One region of the Halobacillus sp. SY10 genome, then DNA from elsewhere that is predicted to be linked to it. Evidence: predicted binding sites of a transcription regulator. Region 1 holds the regulator's gene; the other holds the start of a gene.
The links. The regulator CtsR, encoded in region 1, represses protease genes until heat stress. The targets are predictions, from matches to a motif close to ATGGTCAATAAAGGTCAAACA.
Positions count from the first base shown of each region.

Region 2: a site for CtsR is predicted at 2,427-2,447, ahead of clpP (ATP-dependent Clp endopeptidase proteolytic subunit ClpP). Genes of this name have one in related genera too.

Region 1 covers NZ_CP174345.1:105,406-112,996, reverse strand. Annotated here, with positions in the region: gene radA (DNA repair protein RadA) at 1-821, opposite strand, end outside; gene clpC (ATP-dependent protease ATP-binding subunit ClpC) at 1,081-3,540, opposite strand; gene ACJA3J_RS00575 (protein arginine kinase) at 3,559-4,629, opposite strand; gene ACJA3J_RS00570 (UvrB/UvrC motif-containing protein) at 4,629-5,177, opposite strand; gene ACJA3J_RS00565 (CtsR family transcriptional regulator) at 5,198-5,662, opposite strand; gene ACJA3J_RS00560 (MgtC/SapB family protein) at 5,829-6,521, opposite strand; rRNA gene rrf (5S ribosomal RNA) at 6,606-6,719, opposite strand; rRNA gene ACJA3J_RS00550 (23S ribosomal RNA) at 6,811-7,591, opposite strand, start outside.
Region 2 covers NZ_CP174345.1:3,297,465-3,305,055, forward strand. Annotated here, with positions in the region: gene ACJA3J_RS16925 (sugar-binding transcriptional regulator) at 1-484, opposite strand, end outside; gene ACJA3J_RS16930 (glutaredoxin family protein) at 635-856, opposite strand; gene ACJA3J_RS16935 (hypothetical protein) at 1,109-1,333, opposite strand; tRNA gene ACJA3J_RS16940 (tRNA-Arg) at 1,596-1,671, opposite strand; gene clpP (ATP-dependent Clp endopeptidase proteolytic subunit ClpP) at 2,505-3,092, shown strand; gene ACJA3J_RS16950 (HPr family phosphocarrier protein) at 3,193-3,447, opposite strand; gene whiA (DNA-binding protein WhiA) at 3,578-4,534, opposite strand; gene yvcK (YvcK family protein) at 4,568-5,521, opposite strand; gene rapZ (RNase adapter RapZ) at 5,525-6,409, opposite strand; gene ACJA3J_RS16970 (8-oxo-dGTP diphosphatase) at 6,426-6,893, opposite strand; gene trxB (thioredoxin-disulfide reductase) at 7,262-7,591, opposite strand, start outside.

The DNA.
Region 1 (7,591 bases):
AGACCTTTCTCCTTCATTTCGAAGATTCCCATTTCATGAGTGCTTCCGAAACGGTTCTTCACACTTCTTAGAATTCTAAATGTATGATGCCGCTCCCCTTCAAAATAAAGAACTGCATCGACCATATGTTCAAGCAGACGTGGGCCGGCAATCGAACCTTCTTTAGTAACATGCCCAACGATGAAAATAGGAATACCTTTGCTTTTAGCAATTCTCATCAAATGACTCGTACACTCACGAACTTGAGAAACACTCCCTGGAGCAGAGGTGACGTCTTCTTTGAAAATCGTCTGGATCGAGTCTATGACCACAAACCTTGGTTCAATATTTTCAATTTGGTTGATGACATCCTGTAAGTTCGTTTCCGATAGAACATAGAGTTCATCGGATGTAATATCTAAACGTTCGGCTCGAAGCTTCGTTTGTCTCGATGACTCCTCTCCGGATATGTAGAGGACAGGAAAATCTTTTTTGGCGATCTGCGCAGAGACTTGGAGTAAAAGAGTGGATTTACCGATTCCCGGATCTCCGCCGATCAAAACTAAAGACCCCGCCACGATTCCTCCACCTAAAACCCGGTTGAATTCAGGCATATCCGTCGGCATACGCGGTTCTTTTTGTGATTTGATTTGTGTGATTTTTTCTGGTTTCGTTGTTGCGGAAGTGGAGCTTGTCTGAAACACATGTCTGGAATTCGCCGGAGCAGCCGTCATTTCTTCGACCAGCGTGTTCCATTGATTACACCCCGGACACTTTCCCATCCATTTAGGTGTCTCATACCCACATTCCTGGCAAACAAACTTCGTTTTCCTTTTTGCCAAGATCATCTCGCTCCTTATTTTTATTATTCTATACGTAAAAGATTGTGAAAGAGTTTCACAATCTTATCAATTGTATTAAATCATTCTTAGTAAAATCATAGCGGAAGAAGAAAAAAATCGGAAGGCAAACCCTTCCGATTTTTCTTAGGCCCTGTTCACTTTATGATGGACTTCTATGAAATAGAAGAAAGGGAGCAGCCCTTTCTTCGCGTTCCTTCAATCATCTGTAGTCAAGCCTTTATAACTTCTATACATCTATTTAATTTGTAGACTCTTGCTGCGTGGAGACGACAAAGTTCTTATCGTCATCGAGATCAATTTTCACACTTTGCCCTTTTGCAATGTTCTCTTTCAAGAGTTCTTCTGAAAGCAGATCCTCAACGTTCTTCTGAATGGAGCGGCGCAATGGACGGGCCCCGTATTCAGGATCGAACCCTGATTCTGCAATATGCTGAATAGCGTCATCGGACAAGACAAAGTCGATCTCTTGTTCTTTCAGACGTTTACGCAGTTCTTCGACCATCAATGTTACGATATCTTTCATGTGCTTTCTCTCTAGGGAGTGGAACACGATCGTTTCATCGATACGGTTCAGGAATTCTGGACGGAACGCTTTCTTCAAGGCATCCGTAACTTTAGACTTCATGTCTTTGTAATCCTGATCCGCATCGCCCATGGAGAAACCGACATATTTGTTTTGCTTCAATTCTTGAGCTCCAACGTTTGATGTCATAATCAACACGGTGTTACGGAAATCCACCACACGTCCTTTGGAATCAGTCAGACGACCATCTTCAAGCACTTGGAGTAGAATGTTGAATACTTCCGGGTGCGCCTTTTCAATTTCATCAAGGAGGACAACAGAGTAAGGCTTATTGCGTACTTTCTCTGTTAATTGCCCGCCTTCATCATAGCCGACGTAACCTGGAGGTGACCCAACAAGTCGAGACGTACTGTGTTTTTCCATATACTCGGACATGTCGATTCGAATCATCGCATCTTCTTCTCCGAACATGCTCTCTGCTAAGGCACGGGCCAGTTCTGTTTTACCGACACCTGTTGGTCCCAGGAAGATGAACGAACCGATTGGACGTTTCGGATCTTTAAGTCCGGCACGAGCACGGCGGATTGCTTTGGAAATCGCTTTGACTGCTTCTTCCTGTCCGATGACCCGGTTGTGAAGCGTATCTTCAAGATGAAGGAGACGTTCACTCTCATCTTTGGTCATCTTGGATACAGGCACTCCCGTCCAAGTGGATACGACAGAAGCAATGTCTTCCACTGTAACTTCGGAATCCTCCTGCCCTTGCTTTTCTTTCCACTCATCTTTCGTTTGTTCCAACTCATCTCTCAAGCGCTGTTCACTGTCTCTTAAGGAGGCAGCTTTTTCAAATTCCTGACTCTGTACAGCAGCATCCTTCTCTTTTCGCACTTCCTCAAGCTTTTGCTCTAACTCTTTCAAGTTCGGTGGAGCTGTGTAGGAGCGCAGGCGGACTTTGGATGCAGCTTCATCAATTAAGTCAATCGCTTTATCCGGTAGGAAGCGGTCTGTGATGTAACGATCAGAGAAACGGACCGCAGATTCAATGGAATCATCCGTAATCGTCACACGGTGGTGGGCCTCATAACGGTCACGAAGACCTTGCAAGATTTGGATGGATTCATCAAGGTTCGGTTCATCCACCTGAATAGGCTGGAACCTACGCTCAAGAGCGGCATCCTTTTCAATATATTTACGGTACTCATCGAGTGTCGTGGCACCGATACATTGCAATTCACCTCGGGCAAGGGACGGCTTAAGAATGTTGGATGCATCAATGGCACCTTCTGCGCCACCAGCACCGATCAACGTGTGAAGCTCGTCAATAAACAGGATGATGTTCCCCGCCTGACGAATTTCTTCCATCACTTTTTTCAAACGATCTTCAAATTCACCACGATATTTGGTGCCGGCAACGACGGTACCCATATCAAGTGTCATCACTCGCTTATCGCGAAGAATCTCTGGTACTTCATTGTTCATGATCTGCTGGGCAAGACCTTCTGCAATGGCTGTCTTACCAACACCAGGCTCACCTACAAGAACCGGGTTATTTTTCGTACGGCGGCTCAATACTTGGATAACACGTTCGATTTCTTTACTTCGTCCGATGACAGGATCAATGTTGCCCTCTTTCGCAATCGCCGTAAGGTCACGGGCAAGGGAATCAAGGGTCGGTGTATTCGCATTCGCCGCCTGAGCACCTGATCCGCCACCACGACGGTTTTGACCTCCTGTGGACTCATTGTTCCCAAGCAATTGTAAAACTTGCTGACGGGCCTTATTCAAGCTCACACCCAGGTTATTCAGTACACGGGCAGCCACTCCTTCTCCTTCACGGATCAATCCAAGAAGAATATGTTCTGTTCCCACGTAAGAGTGTCCCAGTTTACGTGCTTCATCCATAGAAAGCTCGATGACTTTTTTCGCACGAGGCGTATAATGAATCGTTTGGGAAACTTTCTCTCCCTTACCGATTAATTTCTCTACTTCTTGTTGGATTTTTGAAGACTCAAGGCCTAATGCGGTCAGAGCTTTGGCAGCTATGCCTTCCCCTTCACTAACTAAGCCTAAAAGGATATGCTCCGTGCCAATGTTATTATGACCTAAACGAACAGCTTCTTCCTGAGCCAGTGCCAATACTTTTTGTGCTCTTTCTGTAAATCGCCCAAACATCATGGACATTCCCTCCTAACATTATTCTTCATTTTCTAATTGAAGTCGTTCGCGAATTAAAGATGCTCTTCTTACATCCCTTTCATCAGGGGATAAAGGAGTCTTAGCGTATTGTTGCAAGAATCCGGGCTGTGTAAGAACCATCAATTCATTTAAAATCGTGCGTGGGATATGATCAATGAATCCTAGATCAATGCCAAGTCTCAGGTCAGAAAGGCATTTCGCCGCCTCCTTAGATTCTATGATTCGACTATTGGTCAAAACACCATAGGAACGAAAGATACGGTCTTCCAACTGAACGCTTGAACGAGTCATCAATGCTTCTCTTGCTTTTCTCTCCTGTTCTATCAGTTGCTTAACGACACTGTGAAGATCCTCAACAATATCCTCTTCCGATTTACCAAGGGTAATCTGGTTGGATATCTGAAAAATGTTTCCCAGAGCTTCACTACCTTCCCCGTAAATGCCTCTCACCACAAGACCCAGCTGGTTAATGGCCGGTGTCATCCGGTTGATCTGGTTCGTCATGGATAGGGCGGGCAGGTGCATCATGACTGAAGCTCTCATCCCCGTACCTACATTGGTCGGACAGGCGGTCAAATAACCACGCTTCTCATCAAAAGCATAATCCACTTTTTCTTCGAGCCAATCATCCAATTGACTGGCTTGTTCTAGTGCCTGATCCAACTGAAAACCAGGGAAATATAACTGTATGCGAATATGATCTTCTTCATTAATCATGATTGATACTTGCTCATTTTGTGAAATGAGAGAGGCCGACTTCTCCGCTTTTTCAGCCAAGTGTGGACTGATCAAATGTTTTTCTACCAACACTCTCTTTTCAATTGGCTGTAAATCTTTCATCTGGACCAGCTCAAAATCTTTATAATCTCTGAAGGACTTCTTTTGGAACTCTTGTTGGAAGAATTCCAATACTTTGTTCAAAGTCTCTTCGGAAGCAATGATAGGAAAAGGATGTTGTGAGAAATTACGAGCAAGTCGTATACGGCTGCTGAGTACAATATCGCTGTCCGGACCTTCTTGCTTCATCCATGGACTAATTGCTTCATTCATGAATTGCTGTAAAGACATTACTCATCACCATCCTCCCTATGATGCAGTTGACTTTCTAAAGATCTTATCTTATCTCTAACTTTCGCTGCCTCTTCGAATTCTTCCTGCTCAATTAATTGTCGAAGATTAGTTTTATATTCTTCCATCTCTTTTTTCAGGTGCAAGTTGCCACCTTCACGTTTCGGAATCTTGCCATCATGTCTGGTATTCCCACTGTGAACACGGCGCAGGATGGGATTCAGGCGCTCATCGAACGTTTTATAGCAGTCCGCACAACCAAACTTCCCTATCCTTGCAAACTCCTCATAGCTGAGCCCACAGTTGGGACATTTCAGTTTCGGCTTTTTAGTATAAGAGTGAGCGCTCTGCCCTTTTAAAGGAGAAGGTCCCTCGGAATGGAACAGACCTGAAAGGAGATCATTCAAGGTGAAGTTCTCTTCCCCGTAATTCATGTACCCATTTTCCTTCGCACATTTTTCACATACATGGACTTCTGATTTTTGACCATTAATCACCTGCGTCAAATGGACGGTTGCAGGACGCTGATGACATTTCTGACACTCCATCTGAATCTCTCCCTTCTCACTCAACATTTGTATTTAAGGGTGAATAGCATGGCTGTCATGATTCGCGCGCGAACTTCATCACGAAGAGGTAAAGAAAAAGCAAGGACGTCGCGATCGATGACACTTGCCATCAGTTTGCTTTCCCGATCAGTGATGATCTCATAGTCTACCAGCCTTTCAAGAACATCAATGGCTTTCGATTGAGAAACATGGGGATTGATGAGCTCCATCACCTCTTCAATCATCTCTGACCCTTTACGGTGTTGGATTCGGCTGATACGAATATACCCGCCGCCTCCTCTTTTACTTTCCACTATATATCCTTTTTCCACTGTAAAACGTGTCTTAATCACATAATTGATCTGAGAAGGTACACAATCAAATTTCTCGGCAAGTTCACTACGCTTGATTTCAATCGCCTGGTGCCGATTTTCATCTAAGATCTCCTTGAGATATTCTTCAATAACATCAGAGATATTCCGCATGCTCCCTCCCCCTCTTTTGACTTTGACTATCTTTGACTTTAATTTTATTATACTCATTTTCTTTTGTCATGCAACTTGTTTGTTTAGAAGAATTACATCTTCTATGTTTCCCCTTTTCATCATGAAATAAAACAAAAAGACTGCACAGATTCAACTGTGCAGCCCTTTAATACCGATGTCCACATTCTTCTACACCATCCATCAAAGACAGACGTTCTAAAAGAAGGGCTCGATCATACTTTTGTCCTTTATTCAGTTCAACAACAACCTTTTTTTGGTCTTGATCCAAGGCAACAATATCTATTTTCCTGACATCCAGCTTCATTTGTTCGAATTCAGTTAACACTTTATTAACCGGGGCATCCTTACCAACGGTTACTTGATAAATGTTTTTTCGATTCCCATTAAACTTTTCTTTCTCTATCTTATTTAGGAAGACTAAACTCATAAGCACGAAGATCGTTGTGACCGTCGCCACATCATACATTCCTGCACCAACGACGAGACCAATGCCAGCCACCGTCCAAATGGATGCTGCTGTAGTTAATCCTCTAATGGTCATTCCGTTGACAATAATTGTCCCCGCCCCTAAAAATCCAATGCCGCTAATTACATAGGAAGGGATACGAGCCGGGTCGAAACGGACTTGTTCATATTGATCAATGAACGTTTCAAATCCATATAAAGAAAGAAGCATCATCATACAAGCCCCGACCCCCACAAGAATATGGGTACGGAAGCCAGCCGAATGATTCTTGACTTCCCTTTCAAATCCAATCACCCCTGAAAGAATGAGTGCAAAAAATAACCGGAATACAAACAAAAGAATGTCATCATGAAAGAAATATGACCAGTTCAAGCTATCCCTCCTTTCTTTATATCTATGTTTAAGAAAGTAGATATAGAAAAAAACCAGAAGAAGGATCTTCTGGTTTTCCAAATGATGTGGCGGCGTCCTACTCTCACGGGGGTAAACCCGACTACCATCGGCGCTGAAGAGCTTAACTGCTGTGTTCGGCATGGGAACAGGTGTGACCTCTTCGCCTTCACCACCACATCAATATAAAGTTTGAGGTGAACCCTCAAAACTGGATAAGGAAACATCTTGTTTGAAAAAGGACGATCTTTTCACGAATGATTTTCATCAGATAGATAAGTCATCGATCCATTAGTATCCGTCAGCTCCACGTGTCACCACGCTTCCACCTCGGACCTATCAACCTCATCGTCTCTGAGGGATCTTATTTGCTTAAAGCAAAGGGAAATCTCATCTCAAGGGGGGCTTCATGCTTAGATGCTTTCAGCACTTATCCCGACCACACGTAGCTACCCAGCGATGCTCCTGGCGGAACAACTGGTACACCAGCGGTGTGTCCATCCCGGTCCTCTCGTACTAAGGACAGCTCCTTTCAAATTTCCAACGCCCACGACGGATAGGGACCGAACTGTCTCACGACGTTCTGAACCCAGCTCGCGTACCGCTTTAATGGGCGAACAGCCCAACCCTTGGGACCGACTACAGCCCCAGGATGCGATGAGCCGACATCGAGGTGCCAAACCTCCCCGTCGATGTGGACTCTTGGGGGAGATAAGCCTGTTATCCCCGGGGTAGCTTTTATCCGTTGAGCGACGGCCCTTCCATGCGGAACCGCCGGATCACTAAGCCCGACTTTCGTCCCTGCTCGACTTGTAGGTCTCGCAGTCAAGCTCCCTTGTGCCTTTACACTCTGCGAATGATTTCCAACCATTCTGAGGGAACCTTTGGGCGCCTCCGTTACCTTTTGGGAGGCGACCGCCCCAGTCAAACTGCCCACCTGACACTGTCTCCGGACCGGATCACGGTCCTGGGTTAGAATGTCCGTACAGCCAGGGTAGTATCCCACCAGCGCCTCCACCGAAGCTAGCGCTCCGGCTTCTAAGGCTCCTACC
Region 2 (7,591 bases), 1.1 Mb from region 1:
GCGTCATCACTTGTGCGACGGATGCCATCGTTGTTCCGCCTGTAATGGCAATCACCTGATCCGGCGACATATGTTCTTTCAAATATTGGACACATGCTTTTCCCATCTCTTGTTTTACCCAATTAAGCTCATCGCTATCACCTGGAACAACAACGACATGGTCTAAATTTAATTTATCCTTTAATTGTTGTTCTAAAACCTTAATCCCAGAGACCTCTTTAATAAACTCGGCCAGCTGATCAAGAATGTTCTGCCCTTCATAACTTAAGTGCATACCTCTTGAGGTGATCTCTACAGCTCCTTGTTTGTTCAAAAAGTCCACTTCGCTTCGAACCGTACGTTCAGCAAGCTCAACACTTTCAGCTAACGCTCTTCGGCCCACAGGCTGCATGATCTGGATGTAATACAACAGCTGATAACGGCGCTGTATAACGTCCAGGACATCCGGGAATAATTTTTTTTGTAAGTCGATGAACGCTCTCATGGAAAAGCCCCTTCTTTGAAATGGTACCAACCGGGATGTATTACGTCCCAGCTAGTCATATTATGTCCCGCTCGGAGCAAAAAAATATCTTATTTCAATTTTATATTAACAGTGGGGTAGTCCACGTGCAAGCGAAAACCTAGACGTTTTTCATTGTAAACGCTTCATTAGTTCGAAGTAATCAATTTCACGATAATCCAACTCTTCCTCACCGATTTTCAAAACCGGTATCTCGAGCATATACTTCTCAAGGAATGCAGGATCGCTTTCAATATCAACCAATATGACTTTGACATCAAACAAAGACAACAAGTCCTTAACTTCATCGCATAACCCACAGTTTTCTTTTACATATAAGATAACTTCAGACATATAGAGTCCTCCCTGAACTTCCATTTTCATCATATCAAAGGAAGCTTGCCTCATCCATCCCGGAAACTCAGGCTCAAGATACTTAGGGACCCGATATGTTTGATAGCATTTGGAGATTCCCGGGAATCTCCCTTGACTCTTAATATAATGTAACGAACCCTAGAATCTCGAAATTAAATCATACATTATTCAGCCATTTACTTTACTTTGAATACTTGCTGACTAAAATTAAGAAACAAAAAAAGACATGCTTCAGGAAGCATGTCCTTTTTTATCATAAAAACCATTATCGATTTTCAATTTTCGTTTATTCAAGAAATGAGCTAACTCTTCGCCTACATAGTTTTCAGGTGTTCGTTTCAATGACTCATAGTTGAAGGATAACTTTTGCTGCTCCTGCATGTCGAACACATGAATCCGCCTGTCTTCAGAAACTTCTTCAGTCGACAACATTTTGTAACGGATTAGTTTTGTCATATATACCCCTCTTCTAAATAAAGCGAAAAGTCTAACTTTATTTATTCAATAATAACATAGAAAAAAGCCGAAATAAACTACATTACGATACTATAAACCAAATAAGTGTTCGTATAATTCTTGTGATATTTCTGTCTAATCCATATTTAAATAACACTGATGTAACCGCAAAGGATTCTACAAGGGTTAATATATTAATATAATGATATTCCTGTAAAAAATAGGACCTCCCTTACATTTAAGGAAGGTCCTTCTAGTTTAGCGCGCCCGAGAGGATTCGAACCCCCGACTGACGTAGAACCGGAATCTACCGCTCTATCCAACTGAGCTACGGGCGCAAAAGCGACATGCATTTAATATTATAAGGAGAATCACCAAAAAACGCAACCCATTTTTTATAGTCTTCCACAAAAGCTCCCGATTGTGGAAGACTCAGTTTCGAGACGTTTGTGTGAGCGGTTCGGGGCGTCCGGGGTTGACTCGCTTTCCGCGGGAGTGCAAGGAGCATCTCCCGAGTAGACCTTAAGAAAGACTTGTCTGGTTGAAATAATGAATGATAAATCCCTTGCCATGGATACGGGGTCAGGGAAACGACTATTTGCGGTTTTTTGAATCCGTTTGTACAAAAACACACACGTTTGTGTCTCCATTCGCTTTACATGCGGACGTTTCCCAGACCCTGTCCCCTTACCTTATTCGTGCAGGATCTATGGTTAAAAAGACTCTATAACGGCGAGGGTGAGCAGGTCATTCTTACAGAGCTCGGCAGGTTAATGTTAGAGGGATTTCTTGTGGGAAGTGCGTGGTAGATGAGACCCCGCAGAGCGTTAGCTCGAGGAGGCTCATCACTCGCCCACGGAAAGCGAACCTTTTCCCGGAGCCACTAGAATCCCACAAAAGTCTCGAAATCGAGTCTTCCACAGTCCTGTCATATAGCTTAATTATAGGTTCGGACGTTTATATAGGTAAATTTAGGGTATCATGGTAGAAGGAATTGGAACACATCACATAGAACGAATAAGAATAGCCGTTTTTCATACTTAAAAGGCGTAACCACCCTTGCTGAAATAAAGGATAAAAGGTCGATTGTTTTTGTTTGACCTTTATTGACCTTATAGGTATGATGAATGTATTCCATCATTATTAATTTGATGTTAAGGAGGAATTTCAAATGAATTTAGTCCCTACAGTTATTGAACAAACAAACCGCGGAGAACGTGCCTATGATATTTATTCCCGCTTACTTAAAGACCGCATCATCATGCTAGGAAGCCCGATTGATGATAACATCTCAAACTCTGTTGTTGCGCAGTTGCTTTTCCTTGCGGCTGACGATCCAGAAAAAGATATTTCCCTATACATCAACTCTCCTGGTGGATCGATCACAGCAGGTATGGCGATTTATGATACGATGCAGTTCATCAAACCGAACGTATCCACGATCTGCACAGGTATGGCTGCATCTATGGGTGCCTTCTTGCTTAACGCTGGTGAACCTGGTAAACGTTATGCACTACCTAACAGTGAAGTCATGATTCACCAACCGCTTGGAGGAACACAAGGCCAGGCTTCAGATATCGAAATTCACGCAAAGCGTATTATTAAAATGCGTGAGAAGCTGAATAAGATTCTTGCTGAGCGTACTGGACAGCCGATGGAAGTCATCGAACGCGACACGGATCGTGATAACTTCATGTCAGCCCATGAAGCTGTTGACTACGGCTTGATCGATAAAGTCATGGAGAAAAACGAACAATAAGAAAAACACAAAATCCGCTGTGATGACACAGCGGATTTTTTTGTGCTGTATGAAACCGTTCCCTCATTGGAGAACGTTCATTTTTTCACATAAACAATGATTACTCATTCTTCACGAAGTCAGTAAGCACCTGAACAGCTTCTTCCTCATCAGAACCGTCTGCAATTAACTTAATGTCTTCATCGGTTCCGACAGCAAGGCTCATTAACCCCATAATACTTTTGGCATTCACACGTTTCTCACCTTTTTCGATAAAAACATCTGCGGTGAACTTGTTCGCTTCTTGTACGAATTGCGCTGCTGGTCTTGCCTGTAAACCTGTCTCAAGCTCAATCGTTATCGTCCTCTCAATCACCTGTCATTCTCCTCTCATTCTATATTTCAACTTCTTTGTAAGCGGATTCAATACTGAGAAAAAAGAACGCTCTCTTGTAGAAAGCGTTTATAATTGTATTTCATTATAGCATGAATTTGTTAAGGAAACATTAATTTCTTGTGTTTTCTATGACTTCACCTTTTCTAACTTTTTCGGCGAACTCGTCAATTTTACGCAGGCGGTGATTGATGCCTGATTTACTAATCGACCCACCAGAAACATACTCCCCAAGCTCTTTCAAGGAAACTTCCTGGTGCTGCAGCCTTAACGATGCAATCTCCTGCAATTTATCTGGGAGAGCTTCTAAGCCTACTGTCCGTTTAATGAATTTTATGTTCTCCACTTGGCGGAAAGCTGCACCGATCGTCTTATTTAAATTCGCTGTCTCACAATTGACGAGACGATTGACCGAGTTTCTCATATCCCGGACGATCCTCACATCTTCAAACTTGAAAAGGGCTTGGTGGGCTCCGATATTGCTGATGAGCTCCGTAATTTTATCCGCTTCTTTCAAGTACGTGATGTATCCTTTTTTACGACTGAGCGTCCTTGCATGTAACCCAAAACTATTCATAAGCTTACACAACGCCTCGTTGTGTTCCTCATCTGAAGAATAAATTTCAAGATGATAGGAAGAGGTCTCTGGGTTGTTGACGGAACCGCCCGCAAGAAATGCTCCCCGTAAATAAGCCCTTTTACAACATGTATCGTTCAAATACTTTTGAGGGATATCTGGATTAATGGATAGAGGACCTTTCAAGATTTCAAGATCTTCAAGAACGACATTCGCTTTCTCCTTCATCCTTACAATATAAACATTGTTCTTTTTCAACCTCATTTTTTTCCGAACAAGGAGTTCTACCGGGTAGGGATAAAGCTTTTTGATTAACGTGTAGATCCTTCTGGCAATCGCTGCATTCTCTGTTTGTACGTCCAGAATATATTCACGATTGGAAAGGGAAAATGTGCCGTTCATACGGACAAGGGCAGCCAGTTCCGATTCCATGCAGCAAGTATCAGCTTCTACATTCGTTAATTCTTTTTTGATCTCTGATGCAAATGACATGATGTACACCCCCTTCTACCTACCACGCAACACCTATAGCATGGAGTGCAATAACTTTGCTAATTTTTCTGTGTCATGACGTAACATAGGCTTACTGTGGTCGATGATATCTTCTTCTATGACTTTCAATCCCATGGATTTAATTCTTTCAATATCGTAAACGACGGGCTCCGCATTTTCTTCAGCATAAGCAGCCCTCAACCCTTGATCAATCGGTTGATTATGCACAATCACTGACTGTAACACATCTTCTCCAATATGATCAAATAAGGCCTGGATATGATCAGCTGCCGTGTAACCAGAAGTTTCCCCCTCCTGTGTCATCACGTTGCATATATAAGTGACCATCGCTTTCGTTTCTTTCAATGCCTGCCCAATTTCCGGAATGATGATGTTCGGTAATATACTTGTGTAAAGACTTCCCGGAGAGATGACAATCAAATCCGCGGATTTGATTGCCTCTACAGCTTCTGGCAAAGGCTGAATCGGCGTAGGGCTCACGTACACCCTTTTGATTTTCTTGTTCTGTTTCGGAATACTTGACTCACCGGTAACAACCGTTCCATCCTCCATCTCCGCATGGAGGTTCATGGAATGATTGGCAATCGGATAAATATGACCGCGCACATTCAGGACTCTGGAGATTTCTTTTATCCCTTTATAAAAGTCTCCCGTCATGGATGCCATCGCAGCTAGCAAAAGGTTTCCCATGGAGTGACCAGACAAGCCGTTACCCGCTGCAAAACGGTGCTGAAAAAGCTCAAGGAGCATAGGCTCAGCATCGGAAAGGGCAGCCACGACATTCCTGATATCCCCCGGGGCAGGAATCGCCATCTCGTTACGTAAGCGGCCGGAGCTTCCACCGTCATCAGCAACCGTAACAATCGCTGACAGGTCAATCGGTAAATTTTTCAACCCGCGCAAGAGCACAGGCATCCCGGTCCCGCCACCTACAACGACGACACGCGGCTTGGTCTTATGATCCATCCGTTACAAACCCTTTCTTTTATCAATGTCTCTGTGAGTGACATGGGTCACGAAGTCAGTAGAGAAGTATTCCGATAAATGTTCAGCAAGCGCTACAGAGCGGTGTTGACCGCCTGTACAGCCGACAGCAACGACAAGCTGACTTTTCCCTTCACGTTTGTATTGAGGAAGCATGAATTGAAGCAAGTCCTTCAGCTTTTCAAGGAACTTCTGAGTATCGCTCCACTTAAAAACATAGGAAGATACTTCTGTGTTCAACCCTGTCAACGGACGCATATGTTCGACATAGTGCGGGTTCGGCAGGAAACGCACATCAAACATCAAGTCTGCATCAATGGGAACGCCGTATTTAAAGCCGAAGGATACCATTTGAATAGAAAACACCTGTTGTTCCTTCTGACGATATTTTTCAATGATGCGCTCCCGCAGTTCTTTTGGTTTCAATGATGTCGTATCAATGATCGTCTGAGAACGGCCTCTCAGCTCATCCAGCATTTTTCTCTCTCTACGAATACCTTCAAGCGGCAGCCCTTCTTTAGCAAGGGGATGAGATCTTCGTGTTTCTTTATAGCGGGAAACAAGCGCCTGATCTTCTGAATCAAGGAAAAGAATATGTTCTTGCAGCCAGTCCTCTTTTCCCAGACGGTCAAGAGAATCAAAGAGCGCATCGAAAAATTCTCGTCCACGTAAATCCATCACTAGAGCCACATTTTGGATATTGTTGCTGGAATCTTTCATCAGTTCGAGAAATTTCGGAAGCAGGGCCGGTGGTAAGTTATCGACACAAAAAAAACCGAGATCTTCAAAGCTTTGAACAGCTACGGTTTTCCCTGCCCCTGACATCCCTGTGATGATTACTAACTGAGTATCGTTGGCATTTACTTCCATCTTTCATCGCTCCCCATTAGTCAGGTCGTGACGGATCCAAATCTTGATCGATCAAGCGGAAGTCCGTCGTATATACAAATGTTCCATATACTTGCTCTTCACTACTTAGGATATGCTTGAAAATTCTCCGATCTCCCTCTGCCATCGGCTTTTGAAGAACTTCTTTAACCGGAACCCACTCCAGTTCACCTTCTTCACTTTCATCAAGCAAATCCCCCGAATAGCTCGTACTGTAAAAAGTAAACATCATCCATTCATGAGCGGTTTTCTCTTCTTCCCGCATGACGAATGTAAAGGAACCACGAAGCTCTGGTTTTTCGATTGAAAGCCCCGTTTCTTCTTTAAACTCCCGGACGACGGAATCTTTGATATTCTCTCCGGCTTCCATCTTTCCGCCAGGGGCTACATACCAGCCTCTGCGTGGTTTTTTTAACATCAATACGGAATCATCAACTTTCAAAATACAATTCGCTACACGCTGCATCGTTATGGTCACCTCATTTTATTTCTAGAGGGCATCTCCACCCATTATACAATGAATACACAGGTTGCTACAATATTATGTTCCACAGCCGTTATTGAAAACTATCTCCTTTAAACTTATTTGGAAAAAGGTTTCGTTGATTATGTTGTGATTGAATGGAACGAAACCTTAGCTGAAAATTAAAGGAATATCTACTAATAAAAGTTCTGCATTTCAAAAAGCCCATTTATAAAACAAAAAAAGACACAGATGACGAGCACCTGTGCCTCATAGAGATTAATCTATTAAAAGGGGGTCAATTAATCATTTCCATCGTAACAGGAAAATGTTTCATAAGTGTTACACCCGAGTTAAAATGGTGTTTCTTTTTAATTGACGACCTTCAATTCCTCTAAAAGATTTTCAATATAGTGCTGGGCAGATTGTGCGGCGATACTTCCATCACCAGTGGCTGTCACAATTTGACGCAATTCTTTTTCGCGGATGTCTCCGGCAGCGAATACGCCCGGTACTTTCGTTTCCATATTCTCATCTGTTTCGATATATCCTTGTTCATTCGTGATGCCTAGACTTTCGAATGGTGTGGACAATGGAATCATTCCAATATAGATGAATGTACCATTGGTATCGAATTCGTATTCTTCATCTGTTTTTTTATTGTGAAGCGTGACGCTTCCCACTTTTCCATCTTTTTCATT